DNA from 4 places in the Thalassospira sp. SM2505 genome. Region 3 is predicted to be linked to each of the others. Evidence: predicted binding sites of a transcription regulator. Region 3 holds the regulator's gene; each other region holds the start of a gene.
The links. Region 3 encodes PhoB, which activates phosphate uptake and scavenging genes when phosphate is short. Its sites were predicted from a motif close to TNTCATAAAACTGTCA; they were not measured.

Region 1 (3,125 bases), 1.6 Mb from region 3:
TTGAGAACGGCAGGCCGTGTTTGAGGCAATAGGACCGTGCCGCCTGCCCAAGCGGTCCTTCGGTAGAGATGTGAATTGCAACCGGGTGCAGGGCCTCGATCATTTTTGCCATCTTGCGTTTGGCAAACAGGGCAAGGCGGATTTCCGGGTAGGTCGGGCATGGAATGGTTTTGAACTGATCGGGCGAGATGACGTGAACGTCATGCCCCATCTCGCCCAACTCGCCGCGTACGGTTTCAAGGGTACGGACAACACCGTTTACCTGTGGGTACCAGGCATCGGTTACGATCAGTATTTTCATGCAGTCTTTCCAATTGGTGCATCATTGCGTTTTTTTGATGCACCTGATGTGGAGCTGCCCGTGCTATGGGCGATGCGGAACATGGAAATCAGTTTGCCAAGACCCAGTGACGGGGCGCTTGATGCATCGCGGCCCGGATTGGAATGGCTCATCGCCATCTGGCGCATTTCTGCCCAGTGAAGCAGTTCAAGTTTGCCGTTCATGTCTTCGACAAGGGCCGTGCAGCTTTCGACCCAGTCACCGTCGTTGCAATACAGAACATCCCCGATCATGCGTTTTTCAGCATGATGGATATGCCCGCATACCACGCCGTCGACCTTGCGTTTGGCAGCTTCGTGGGCAACAGCATTTTCAAAATTGCAGATGAACTGAACCGCGTTCTTGACCCGGTTCTTCAGATAGGCCGACAGTGACCAGTACCCATATCCGAGACGGCGGCGGATGCCGTTGTAATAGCGGTTCAGAACAATGGCGAGGTTGTAGGCCGTGTCCCCAAGATAGGCGAGCCATCTTGCATATTTGACAACACCGTCAAATTCGTCGCCATGAATGACCAGCAAACGTTTGCCGTCGGCCGTTTCATGGATATCGTTCATTTTGACATCGACATGCCCGAAGGTCATATCAACAAATTCGCGGGCAAATTCATCATGGTTTCCGGGGACAAAGATGACTTTGGCGCCATTTTTTGCCTTATCCATGATTGTCGTGATAACAGCGTGATGACTTTCCGGCCAATACCAGCTTTTCTTAAGCCGCCAGCCATCAATAATGTCACCGACCAGATAGTAGGTGTCTGCTGTTACTTCATTGAGGAAATCCAAAAGAAGATCTGCCTGACATCCACGTGTCCCCAGATGGACGTCTGAAATCCAGACCGTGCGGTAATGCGGTTGCAGCGTCATCGCTGTCATTGCCGCCCCTCCGTATCCTGCCAAAAGGATGGCTGGAACCCGGCATTTGAAGGTGCCGAATACTGTCCTCAACCAGTATCGGTTTAGAATAAAAAACGTGACAACATAACCCGTTCACAGAAATTTCGTCGTTCTGTAAAGCAACTGTTACATATTTTCTTTCATATGGTGTTTCGTATGTATGATTTATTTCGGTTTTATTTCGGAAGTATGTTCTGAATGGCTCATGCCGATGTAACTGTGATCTTTAATCCGCGTGCGGGCGGCAATAAACAGCGATTCCTGTCGAATATTTTGCAGCACGCGGGGATCAAGGTTGAATTGTTACAGACCACCCATCCGGGCCATGCACGCGAGCTGGCCCGCAAGGTGCGCGCCCATCAGCGGCTGTTTGTTGCGGGTGGCGACGGATCACTGAACGAAGCACTTAACGGCTTGCTTGACGCCCAGATCGAGGGACATGAAGTCCCGCCACTTGGGGTGATCCCGCTGGGGACCGCAAATGTTCTGGCCGTCGAGGTTGGTCTGGAGCGCAAGGCAAAGGCGATTGCCGACTATATCAACAATCCCGGTCAGGTCTGGATACGTCCGGGGCTGGTCAATGGACGGGCGTTCTTCCTGATGGTTGGCATGGGGGCAGACGCCGATACGGTTGCCAATGTATCGCTTAAGCTCAAACGCCTGATCGGCAAGGGGGCCTATGTCCTTGAAGGTCTGCGCAACATCATCTTTCCACATCACCGGGATTTTGAAGTCAATATCGGGCGGGAAAACTATCGCGTGGCCGGCGTGGTTGTTACCCATGCCCAACATTATGGTGGCGAGTTCATTATTTCCCCATCCGCCAAGCTGACCGATAACGGTTTTGACGTGGTGCTGATGCCTGGCAACGGTATTGGTGCGCTGTCGCGATACGGGCTGGCACTTACACTTAACCGGTTACACGAACAAAGTGATGTTTCGGTTGTGCGTACAGAACGGGTCACCATCACCAGTCATTGTGGGCCAGCGCCAATGCAAATTGATGGTGAAAGTGCCGGAAAGCTTCCTTGTGAAATCAGTTTGTCGCCTTATCCGGTGCGTCTGATGGTGCCGCAAGCCTATGCACGCGCTGCTGGTGGTATGGTCGATTCAGGCAATCAGCCCCTTCAACTGACCAAGGCTTAAGCCAACAAAGCGGGGACACAGAATTGACGCATCCCGGCCATTGATCGCCGGGATGCTTTTTTATTTGTTGTTCAGATCACCTTGCCGTTGTCAGGGGGTGACCAGGGCCAGACATTCCTCGAAATTGCCGAGGAACGTGTTGGCGTCATCAAGGTCAAAGGTGATTGGTGGCTTTATCTTGATGACATTGTCCATCGGGCCGTCGGTCGAAATCAGGATGTTGCGATCCTTCATCATATTGGCAATCTGCCCGGCCTTTTCGGTTGCCGGTTCCTTTGTTTCAAGGTTGTGTACCAGTTCGATCCCGATGAACAGACCGGCACCGCGAACTTCGCCGATCAACGGATTTCTTGCCGCAATTTCGCGCAATCTTGCCATCATATGATCGCCGACAATGCGTGCATTCGCCTGAAGACGTTCATCACGGATAACATGCAAAACTTCACGCCCGATGGCACATGACACCGGATTGCCGCCAAAGGTGTTGAAATATTCCATGCCGTTGTAAAACGCATTTGCGACCTCGCGGGTGGTAATCACCGCACCAAGCGGATGGCCATTGCCAATCGGTTTGCCCAGCGTGACGATATCGGGCACCACGTCTTGCAGTTCAAAGCCCCACATGTGGCTTCCGACGCGACCAAAACCGACCTGGACTTCATCGGCAATGCACAGACCGCCGGATGCACGAACGGCCGCGTAGATGTGTTTGAGATAACCGTCAGGCAAGAAGATCTGCCCGC
Region 2 (3,125 bases), 1.4 Mb from region 3:
GGTCTGAATGCGCGGGGTCAGGCCAAGAATCTGAACTTCCGGACGTTCACGCGCGGCACGGAATGCCGTGGAACCGGACGTGGTATAGTTGACCACGGCTTTGGAGCCGATCGTGGCAGCAACCTGACGGGCTGCGGCACTGATCGCGTCCGGTGCGTTATGTTCCGGATCCGGGCGGTTGGCATCACGCATGCGGTAGTAAAGCTCGTCCTGCTCAACACGGACCAGAATGCGGTCCATGATCGAAACGGTTTCAAGCGGATACTTGCCAACAGCACTTTCTGCCGACAGCATCACGGCATCGGCACCGTCATAGATCGCAGTCGCGACGTCAGATGCTTCTGCACGGGTCGGTGCCGGGTTCGATACCATGGAATCAAGCATCTGGGTTGCCACGATCACCGGCTTGCCAGCTTCACGGCAGGCTTTGATGATCCGTTTCTGAAGAATCGGAACATCTTCCGGCGGGCATTCCACACCAAGATCACCACGGGCAACCATCACCATGTCAGACAGCTCGACGATCTCGTCGAGATGCTCGATTGCCTGCGGCTTTTCCAGTTTGGAAACGATGGCTGCACGGCCCTGGATAAGCTTGCGGGCTTCGGCGACATCTTCGGGACGCTGAACAAACGACAGCGCGACGAAATCGACGCCCATTTCCAGACCGTAAACCAGATCGGCACGGTCTTTGTCCGTCAGCGGCGACAGCGGCAACATGACGTCAGGAAGGTTAACACCCTTGCGGTTTGACAGCGGACCACCGGTGATGACCGTACATTCAGCCGACTTGTCATCGCATTTCTCAACACGCATGCGCAGCTTGCCATCATCAAGCAAAAGGTTCGCACCCGGTTTCAGGGCTGCGTAGACTTCCGGATGCGGCAAGGAAACGCGCTTGTTGTCACCCGGCGTCTTGTCCATGTCGAATTTGAAGGTATCACCAGCTTCGAGTTCTACCTTCTCGTCGGCAAAGGTGCCAACACGGATTTTCGGCCCCTGAAGGTCCATCAAAATCCCGATCGGACGACCAAGCTTTGCTTCGACAGCACGGATAGCTTCAAAACGGGCCAGATGTTCTGAGTGTTCCCCATGCGAGAAATTCAGGCGAAATACATCGACGCCTGTTTTCACGATTTTCTCGAGGATTTCTGGCTTTGAACTCGCCGGCCCCAGGGTCGCGATGATTTTCGCCTTACGTTGACGGCGCATCAGCTACTACCTCTTGTTATTTGGTTTACACGTGAGCCCTACCGCTTCGGCCTGCATCTGCGGCGAGGCGCCAGGGCGTCCTGATATTTTTCTGGGGGTAACCCCTTAATAGTCAATCAGCCCCTATTTGAACAGGGACTTTTCTTTAAATGCCTTTACAAAAATGTGATTTTTCACTGGACAATTACAAGAAGCCCCCTCTTAAAAGAGGTGAAAAGCCGCATTCGCCGCACGCGAAATGCTCCGATCACATTGACGCAAACAGGGCTTCATTCAATGAATAAATGGCACCACCGCTTTCTTGGTCTTGCAGCCCATATCGCAGACTGGTCAAAGGATCGCAGTACGCAGGTCGGCGCGGTTGTCATCGGCCCGAAAAAGGAAATCCGTGCGGTTGGCTATAACGGCTTCCCGCGTGGTGTGGATGACGCTGTCGAAAGCCGCCACCAGCGCCCGGAAAAATACGCCTATACCGAACATGCCGAACGCAATGCCATCTACAATGCCAGCTATACCGGCACATCTCTTGATGGTTGTGCGCTTTATGTTACCCACTTCCCGTGCTGTGACTGCGCGCGCGCCATCATTCAGGCCGGAATCGCCGAGGTCTTCGTGGATAAAACCAAACTTACCGCGGATTTTCTTGAACGCTGGGAACAGGATATGAAGATTTCGACCGAAATGTTTGACGAATCCGGGGTCATTGTTCAGGTGATCGACAATGACGGCACCACAAAGCCGATGAAATAATCTATCACCCTCTTTACAAATGCCCGCCACCTCCAATATGGGTGGGTTCGGACCGGATACGAGCATTCAAAAAACAAGACGTAAACGTCGCAAGTTCAGGCCTGCTGCTGATCTCAGGTCAGTATTTGTCAGATTCTCCAGCATAATCAGGGGCGGTTAGACCTTGCTGGAAACCAGACAAAGGTATAAGGGTTTATACAACAGCAACCGAGATGAATTGCTGCTGTTAGTCCCTGAACAGCGACGCATATTCGTGATGATGCTCAGGAAACGAGGCCGGATGAACGCGAAAATCGACTTTAGTAAAATCAGTTTTCTGATCGTTGACGGGGACAAGATTTCAGCTCAAGTAGTCTACGACACACTGGCCTATCTCGGTGCCAGTCACATTCAGCGCGTAAAAACGCCGAATGATGCCTTTGATGTCTTGCGCAGTGAAAAGATTGATATCGTTGTGTGTGAATGGCGACTCCGTGGCATGGATGGTCTTGAATTTCTTGACGTCATGCGCAATTCGACCAACTCGCCCAACCGGTTCATTCCTGTGATCATGCTGACTGCGCATTCGGAACACCGTTACGTAACAACCGCACGCGACCTTGGTATTACGGAATTTCTTGCCAAACCATTCAATGCCAAGGCACTTTATAGTCGATTGGTATCGGTCATTGCTCGACCACGACGTTTCATCAATACCGGAACGTATTTTGGTCCAGACCGACGCCGCAGGCAGGTCCAGTTTGATGGTCCTGACCGAAGGAGCCTTGACGAATGACCCATTATGACTGGGGAAGCGGAGCAATCGTGAAGCCGGACGCGCCAAAGAAAAAGAAGAATGTACAGATCATTCCCGCCCAAACCGACTTGAAGCGGCGAGCTGTCAACTTCATCAAGGGATTTGATATCAATCTGTCCCCCGAACAGCTCGAAGAGCTTGAACAGGTTGTGCAACGCAGTTCCGAAACCTTTGTCCGCGACGTCGGCAAGGACCTGATGGATTGCCGCCGCCAGATCATCCAGGCACTGGGCGACAAGACAAAACGCAGCGATGCCGTGGCCAGCAGCTCAGACCTTGCCTATTCGGTCAAGGCACTTGGCGGTACGTTCCAGTACCCGTTGATGACCCAGATTGCAAAATCGCTGGAAACTTTCGTTGCGGACCG
Region 3 (3,125 bases):
ATGTCGGTCGGCATGTCGGTCAATGCCAATGTCGTCTATGAGCAGTTTGGCAGCGTCATTTTGTGGCTGATCGGGCTGCTGATCATCAAGACGGCCGTTCTGTTTGTCCTGTCCCTTGCCATTCGGTTTGAACGCGGATCCGCACTTCGTGTTGCCATGAGCCTGGCGGCTGGTGGCGAGTTTGCCTTTGTGATGTTCTCTCTTGCAGCGCAAAACGGTGCGATCCCGCGTGATTTGGCGGCCATATTGATCCCGGTGGTCGCGATTTCCATGGCGCTTACCCCGACTTTGATTAACCTCGGGCACCGGATTGAAGAAAAGCTTCATCCCAAGGAAGACGACCAGCTTGGTCCGATTTCGGATGAAACAGACGGAATTCATCAACATGTTCTGGTGATTGGCAGCGGCCGTGTTGGTCGCGTTCTGGCGCGCCTTCTTAAAACCCGGAACATTCCCTTTATCGTTCTTGATAGCGACGCCCAACAGGTCTCACGGGGTCGTGCCGAGGGACTACCTGTCTTCTTTGCCGATGGATCACGCCCGGAAACATTCAGGGCAGCCCACACCGACGAGGCCCGCATAGCCGTTGTTGCCATGGGTAATCCGCATGCGACTGAAAAGACCGTTGCGCTTTTGCGGCAACATTATCCGCATCTGAAAATCTTTGCCCGTGCCCAGGACATCACCCATATCGGCCCCCTGTCACGTAGCGGTGCGGATGCGGCCATCCCGGAAGTACTTGAAACCGGCCTTCGGCTTTCGGATCACGTCTTGTCGGCCTGTGATGTACCACAGGAAGATATCGACGCCGAAATCGCCAAGTTCCGCCGTGCCGACATGCTGTTGATGAACGAACTGGCCCCACGGACCCAGCGGAAAAAGGTTCCTGAGGCCCCCGCGGCAGCAGAACCGGCATCAGTTGCGGAAACCAGCCCCAAAGCAGATGCCAGGTCGGAAAACAAACCCGAAACGGCATCACAGCCCCCGGCAAAGAAAACGGGAACGCGCAGGGTTGCCGCCAAGAAGACCCCGACGCGTAAAACACCGGTAAAGTCCGCAACGGCCAAGAAAACAACCTCGACAAGTTCAGGTCGGGTACGCAAGACAAAGCCCGAAAACGATCATTAAAGGCAAAACCCCCGCTGCCATTGGCAACGGGGGTTTTGTTTTTTCTGAAACCGGATAGATGATCTTTGCTGAGATCAGAGATCAGGCTGCGGTTTCTGAATCCAGCGCATAACCGGCGGCACGAACCGTACGAATGATATCGCGGGTGCCTTTGACATCATTGAGCGCCTTGCGCAGACGACGGATATGAACGTCAACCGTGCGGGTTTCAACATAAATATTCGGTCCCCAAACAGCATTCAAAAGCTGCTCGCGGGAGAACACACGCCCCGGATGCTCAAGGAAATAGCGCAGAAGACGGAACTCGGTCGGGCCAAGATGGATGGCCTTGCCGTTGCGGCTGACACGGTGTGCTGCGAGATCCATTTCGATATCGGAATAGACCAACTGCCCTTGTGGTTGCGCCGGACCGGACCGACGCAGCAGCGCACGAATACGGGCAAGCAACTCGCCAATTGCGAACGGCTTGGTGACATAGTCGTCAGCACCGGTATCAAGACCACGGATACGATCGCCTTCTTCGCCACGTGCGGTCACCATGATGACCGGCAAATCGCGGCTTTCGGGCTTGCGACGGATCTGGCGGCAGACTTCAATCCCCGACATCACCGGCAACATCCAGTCCAGAAGGACAAGATCGACATGCGTTTCCGCAAGGATTTTCAACGCTTCGTCACCGTCACCGGCTTCGACTACCTGCATCCCCTCACGTTCGAGGTTGTAGCGCAACATGGTTACGATTGCAGCTTCGTCCTCGACGATAAGAACCGTTGGGTCCATCTTCCTATGCTCCAGTGTCACTCATTCGGTTCGACGACAGCAAAGTTCGCTGCATCATTTTTTGGCCGGTCAATTGCCGGCAGGTCTTCGCCTTTGATCCGGTAATAGATCGTCTCGGCGATATTGGTTGCATGATCGCCAATACGTTCGATGTTCTTGGCGATGAAAAGCATGTGGGTCGATGCCGTGATGTTGCGCGGATCTTCCATCATGTAGGTCAGCAATTCGCGGAACAGCGAATTGTACATATCGTCGACTTCCTGATCGCGGGCCCAGACACGCTCGGCCTTTTCGGCATCGCCTTCGATATAGGCGTCCAGAACGTCCTTGATGATTTCCTGCGCCAGCTTGCCCATGTTCGGGATCACCTGAACCGGACGGATCGGCGGAATCTGGTTAAGAACCTGCGCGCGTTTGGCGATGTTTTTCGCCAGATCACCGATACGCTCCAGATCGTTTGACAGCTTGAGTGCGGTCACGACCTGACGCAGGTCATCTGCCATCGGCTGGCGCAAGGCCAGAAGACGCACGGCGAAATCCTGAACTTCCTGTTCGAGAATATCGATACGGTGATCCGACAGAATGACTTTTTCAGCCAGTTCGGAATCCCGTTTGACAATCGAACGGATCGCAGAGATCAGCTGACTTTCTGCAAGCCCGCCCATCTGCGAGATGATGTTGTTCAGACGGGTCAGTTCCTCGTCGAACGAACTTACGATATGTGTTTTGTCGTCAGCCATTTATGCGTGCTCCTCGTGTCGCTGCTTAACCGAAGCGACCGGTAATGTAACCCTTGGTGCGTTCGTCTTTCGGGTTGGTGAATATCTGATCTGTTTCACCAACCTCGACCAGCTTGCCAAGGTGGAAGAATGCGGTCCGCTGCGATACACGTGCAGCCTGCTGCATGGAGTGTGTCACGATCACGATGGTGTAGTTCGAACGCAGCTCGTCAATCAGCTCTTCGACCTTTGCCGTAGCAATCGGATCAAGTGCCGAGCACGGCTCATCCATCAGGATGACTTCCGGGCTGACCGCAACCGCACGCGCGATGCAAAGGCGTTGCTGCTGACCACCGGAAAGGCCGGTTGCCGGTGACTGCAGACGATCCTTGACTTCCTTGAGCAGACCCGCACGTTCAAGCGAGGTCATGACGATTTCGTCAAGTTCGTCACGCGAATTGACCAGACCATGGATACGCGGTCCATAAGCCACGTTGT
Region 4 (3,125 bases), 1.6 Mb from region 3:
GATTTCGCACGCCCGATTGGCGATGACTTCGTTGGCATTCATATTGGTCTGGGTGCCCGATCCGGTCTGCCAGACAACCAGTGGAAAATGATCAAGCAGCTTGCCATCGGCAACTTCGCATGCCGCGGCCTCAATGGCATCGGCCAGGTCGGCGTCAAGATTGCCAAGAGCGGCATTTGCGCGCGCCGCGGCCAGTTTCTGAATCCCGAACGCCCTGATCAGCGCATCGGGCATCCGTTCACCACCGATTTTGAAATTCTGCTTTGAACGCTGGGTTTGTGCGCCCCAGTACCGGTCGGCGGGAACCTCGACGGTGCCCATGGTGTCTTGTTCGGTACGGGTGGTCACTTGATTGGTCACGATAGATATCCTCCGTGTCAGACGTCAAACTGACCGGGGCGGGAAACCCGGTGCAACAGCTGCTTGGTTCAGGTTACAAACTGTTGACCGGAAATATGGGTCGGATCAAGAACGAAGGCAAATGCAAATAATATTTGTTTGCATTCAAATCCTTGGTGCCCTAGCCGACTTTTTCCGACCGCTCTTGCCAGGCCAGCAACCTGATCCCGGCACGTTCGAGCTGTGATGTGATTTCCGGGGTTGGCGGGCGATCAGTGATGATCCCTGTCAGGTCCTCAAGCGGGGCGACATTTTCAAGATAACGCTGATCAAATTTGGTGTGATCAACCATCAGCCATGTTTCATCGGATCGTTCCATCATCGCGCGTTTAACGGCAACCGCCCGGCGGTTCACGTCGCTAAACCCCTGACGCGAAACACCGGATGCACCGATAAAGGCAATATTGGCGTGGAAGCGTCGCAGATAGTCGACCGTGTCACTGCCATAAACCGCATTTTCGCGACGATCAAACTGGCCCGGACACATCAGAACGTCATCATAATCCGCCAGATCAGCCATGCCATGCACAACCGCATAACAGTTGGTCAGGAAGGTACGTGGCAGCGCACTGCGCCGTGCGGCAAGAAACGGCGCGATCTGTGCCACTGTTGATCCGGCATCAATCATCGCAACATCCCCGGATCGCACCATATCAGCCGCCAGCATACCGATGCGTTCGAACCCGGCCACCGCAGATAATTGCCGTTCCGCCAGATCGGGCTGATGGCCCATCGGTCGCGCTGATGCCCCGCCAAACTCACGCTTGATCAGGCCTTCCTCGCTCATGGCGTCAAGATCACGGCGGATTGTTTCCGTTGCCACATCGAATCGCTCTGCCAATGTGGCAACTCTCACATGCGGATGAACCTGTAGTTCATGCAGAATGCGTTGTTGTCTTGCTTTTTTTCCCAAACGCAAAGCCATATCCCCCTGAAGATTGGCTATTTCCATGATGATTTATCTATTCTATCAACCTCTCCTGAAATCTTTTGTTACAGTTTTATGTTGATTTCTCAACTTTTTCGAATTCATAATGTTGATAAAAGCAACAATAAAACCAACAAAACCACATCATAAATGGCTGAAAGCCAGCGTTCACAGGGAAGAAAGGTTCAGTAGCCGTGTTTTCATATCCGAAAAAAATTGATAGCCTGAAGCTCACCACACTGCTTGCTGCGGTTGGTATGCTTGGTTTCACCGCTGCCCCGGCAGCTGCTGCTGACGATTGCATCGCGCGTGGCGATCTTGACCAGCTTTATTGCGACATGGATGGCGATCTGGTGGCCGATGCACCGGCTGCTGATCAGCTTGTCGATCCGGACACTCTTGTCTTTGCATATACCCCGGTCGAAGACCCGGCTGTTTATGCCGACATCTGGGAGCCGTTCCTTGAGCATCTTGAAAAAGTAACCGGCAAGGACGTTCACTTCTTTGCCGTTCAGTCGAACTCGGCCGAAGTCGAAGCCATGCGTTCGGGTCGTCTGCATGTTGCAGGTTTCTCGACCGGTCCGACGCCGTTTGCAGTTAACCTTGCCGGTGCGGTTCCGTTTGCCCTGATGGGTGGGGATGACGGCCGTTTCGGTTACACGCTTCAGCTTTATACCCGCGTTGACAGTGGCATCAACGAACTGGCCGATCTGAAAGGCAAGCGTGTCGCGCACACCTCGCCGACTTCGAATTCGGGCAACCTTGCACCGCGTGCCCTTCTCCCGGGTCAGGGCGTCGTTCCGGAACAGGATTACGAAGTTGTCTATTCCGGATCGCATGACCAGTCGATCCTTGGCGTTGTTGCCGGCGACTATGATGCAGCTCCGGTTGCCTCCGAAGTTGTCGAACGTATGGCCCAGCGCGATCTTTACGACCCGAAAGAAGTGAAGATCATCTACGAAAGCAAGCGCTTCCCGACCACTTCGTTCAACTATGCCTATAACCTGAAGCCGGAACTGGTCGAAAAGATCAAGGAAGCCTTCTTTACCTTCGACATGAAGGGCACCGCCCTTGGTGAAGAATTCAAAGGTGTTTCGAAATTCATCCCGATCACCTACCAGAATGACTGGGCAGTCATTCGCGAAATCCAGGCTGCCAACGGTGTCAAATACACCCCGGATAACCTGAAGTAATCCGCATTTCTCAAACGACGTCGATATCACAGGGCCCGGCTTGCCGTGGCCCTGTGTCGTCTCCCATTCAAACCGGGGTAACGCAATGCTGCGTATCAAAGAACTTGTAAAACGCTATGGCGAAGAAAAGGCAGTGTTGAAGAACCTGAACCTTGAAGTGCCTGGCGAAAGTGTTGTTTCGATCATCGGCGCATCGGGAGCAGGTAAAAGTACCCTTCTGCGCTGTATCAACCGTCTTGTTGAACCGTCATCGGGCTCTATCGAGCTTAATGGCACTGAACTGACCAAGCTTGAAGGCAAGGCGCTGCGTCTGGCGCGCCGCCGTATCGGCATGGTGTTTCAGGGCTTCAACCTGATTGACCGCCTGACGGTCATGGAAAACGTTCAGTCCGGCCGCCTCGGTTATCTTCCGGCATGGCGTGCTGTGACCCGCAATTACCCGCAAGAAGATATCGACCGCGCCTTCCACCTGATGGAGCGCGTTGGTATTGCCCATTACGCAAACAAGCGTGCCGATGAATTGTCCGGTGGCGAGCGCCAGCGTGTTGGCGTTGTGCGCGCCCTGATGCAGGAGCCGGAAATTCTGCTGGCCGATGAACCGACCG

Region 1: the regulator PhoB is predicted to act here: its motif matches at 1,405-1,420, upstream of ACTU44_RS18940 (diacylglycerol/lipid kinase family protein).
Region 2: the regulator PhoB is predicted to act here: its motif matches at 1,366-1,381, upstream of ACTU44_RS10760 (deoxycytidylate deaminase).
Region 4: the regulator PhoB is predicted to act here: its motif matches at 1,393-1,408, upstream of phnD (phosphate/phosphite/phosphonate ABC transporter substrate-binding protein).

What each region holds. Positions count from the first base shown of each region.
Region 1 covers NZ_CM142731.1:4,032,694-4,035,818, reverse strand. The annotation lists gene ACTU44_RS18950 (glycosyltransferase family 4 protein) at 1-301, opposite strand, end outside; gene ACTU44_RS18945 (UDP-2,3-diacylglucosamine diphosphatase) at 298-1,215, opposite strand; gene ACTU44_RS18940 (diacylglycerol/lipid kinase family protein) at 1,435-2,382, shown strand; gene ACTU44_RS18935 (aminotransferase class III-fold pyridoxal phosphate-dependent enzyme) at 2,473-3,125, opposite strand, start outside.
Region 2 covers NZ_CM142731.1:2,320,339-2,323,463, reverse strand. The annotation lists gene pyk (pyruvate kinase) at 1-1,212, opposite strand, end outside; gene ACTU44_RS10760 (deoxycytidylate deaminase) at 1,489-1,962, shown strand; gene ACTU44_RS10755 (response regulator) at 2,243-2,737, shown strand; gene ACTU44_RS10750 (transcriptional regulator) at 2,734-3,125, shown strand, end outside.
Region 3 covers NZ_CM142731.1:956,952-960,076, reverse strand. The annotation lists gene ACTU44_RS04285 (cation:proton antiporter domain-containing protein) at 1-1,128, shown strand, start outside; gene phoB (phosphate regulon transcriptional regulator PhoB) at 1,210-1,908, opposite strand; gene phoU (phosphate signaling complex protein PhoU) at 1,926-2,648, opposite strand; gene pstB (phosphate ABC transporter ATP-binding protein PstB) at 2,674-3,125, opposite strand, start outside.
Region 4 covers NZ_CM142731.1:4,006,871-4,009,995, forward strand. The annotation lists gene fumC (class II fumarate hydratase) at 1-360, opposite strand, end outside; gene ACTU44_RS18825 (DeoR/GlpR family DNA-binding transcription regulator) at 521-1,351, opposite strand; gene phnD (phosphate/phosphite/phosphonate ABC transporter substrate-binding protein) at 1,522-2,520, shown strand; gene phnC (phosphonate ABC transporter ATP-binding protein) at 2,606-3,125, shown strand, end outside.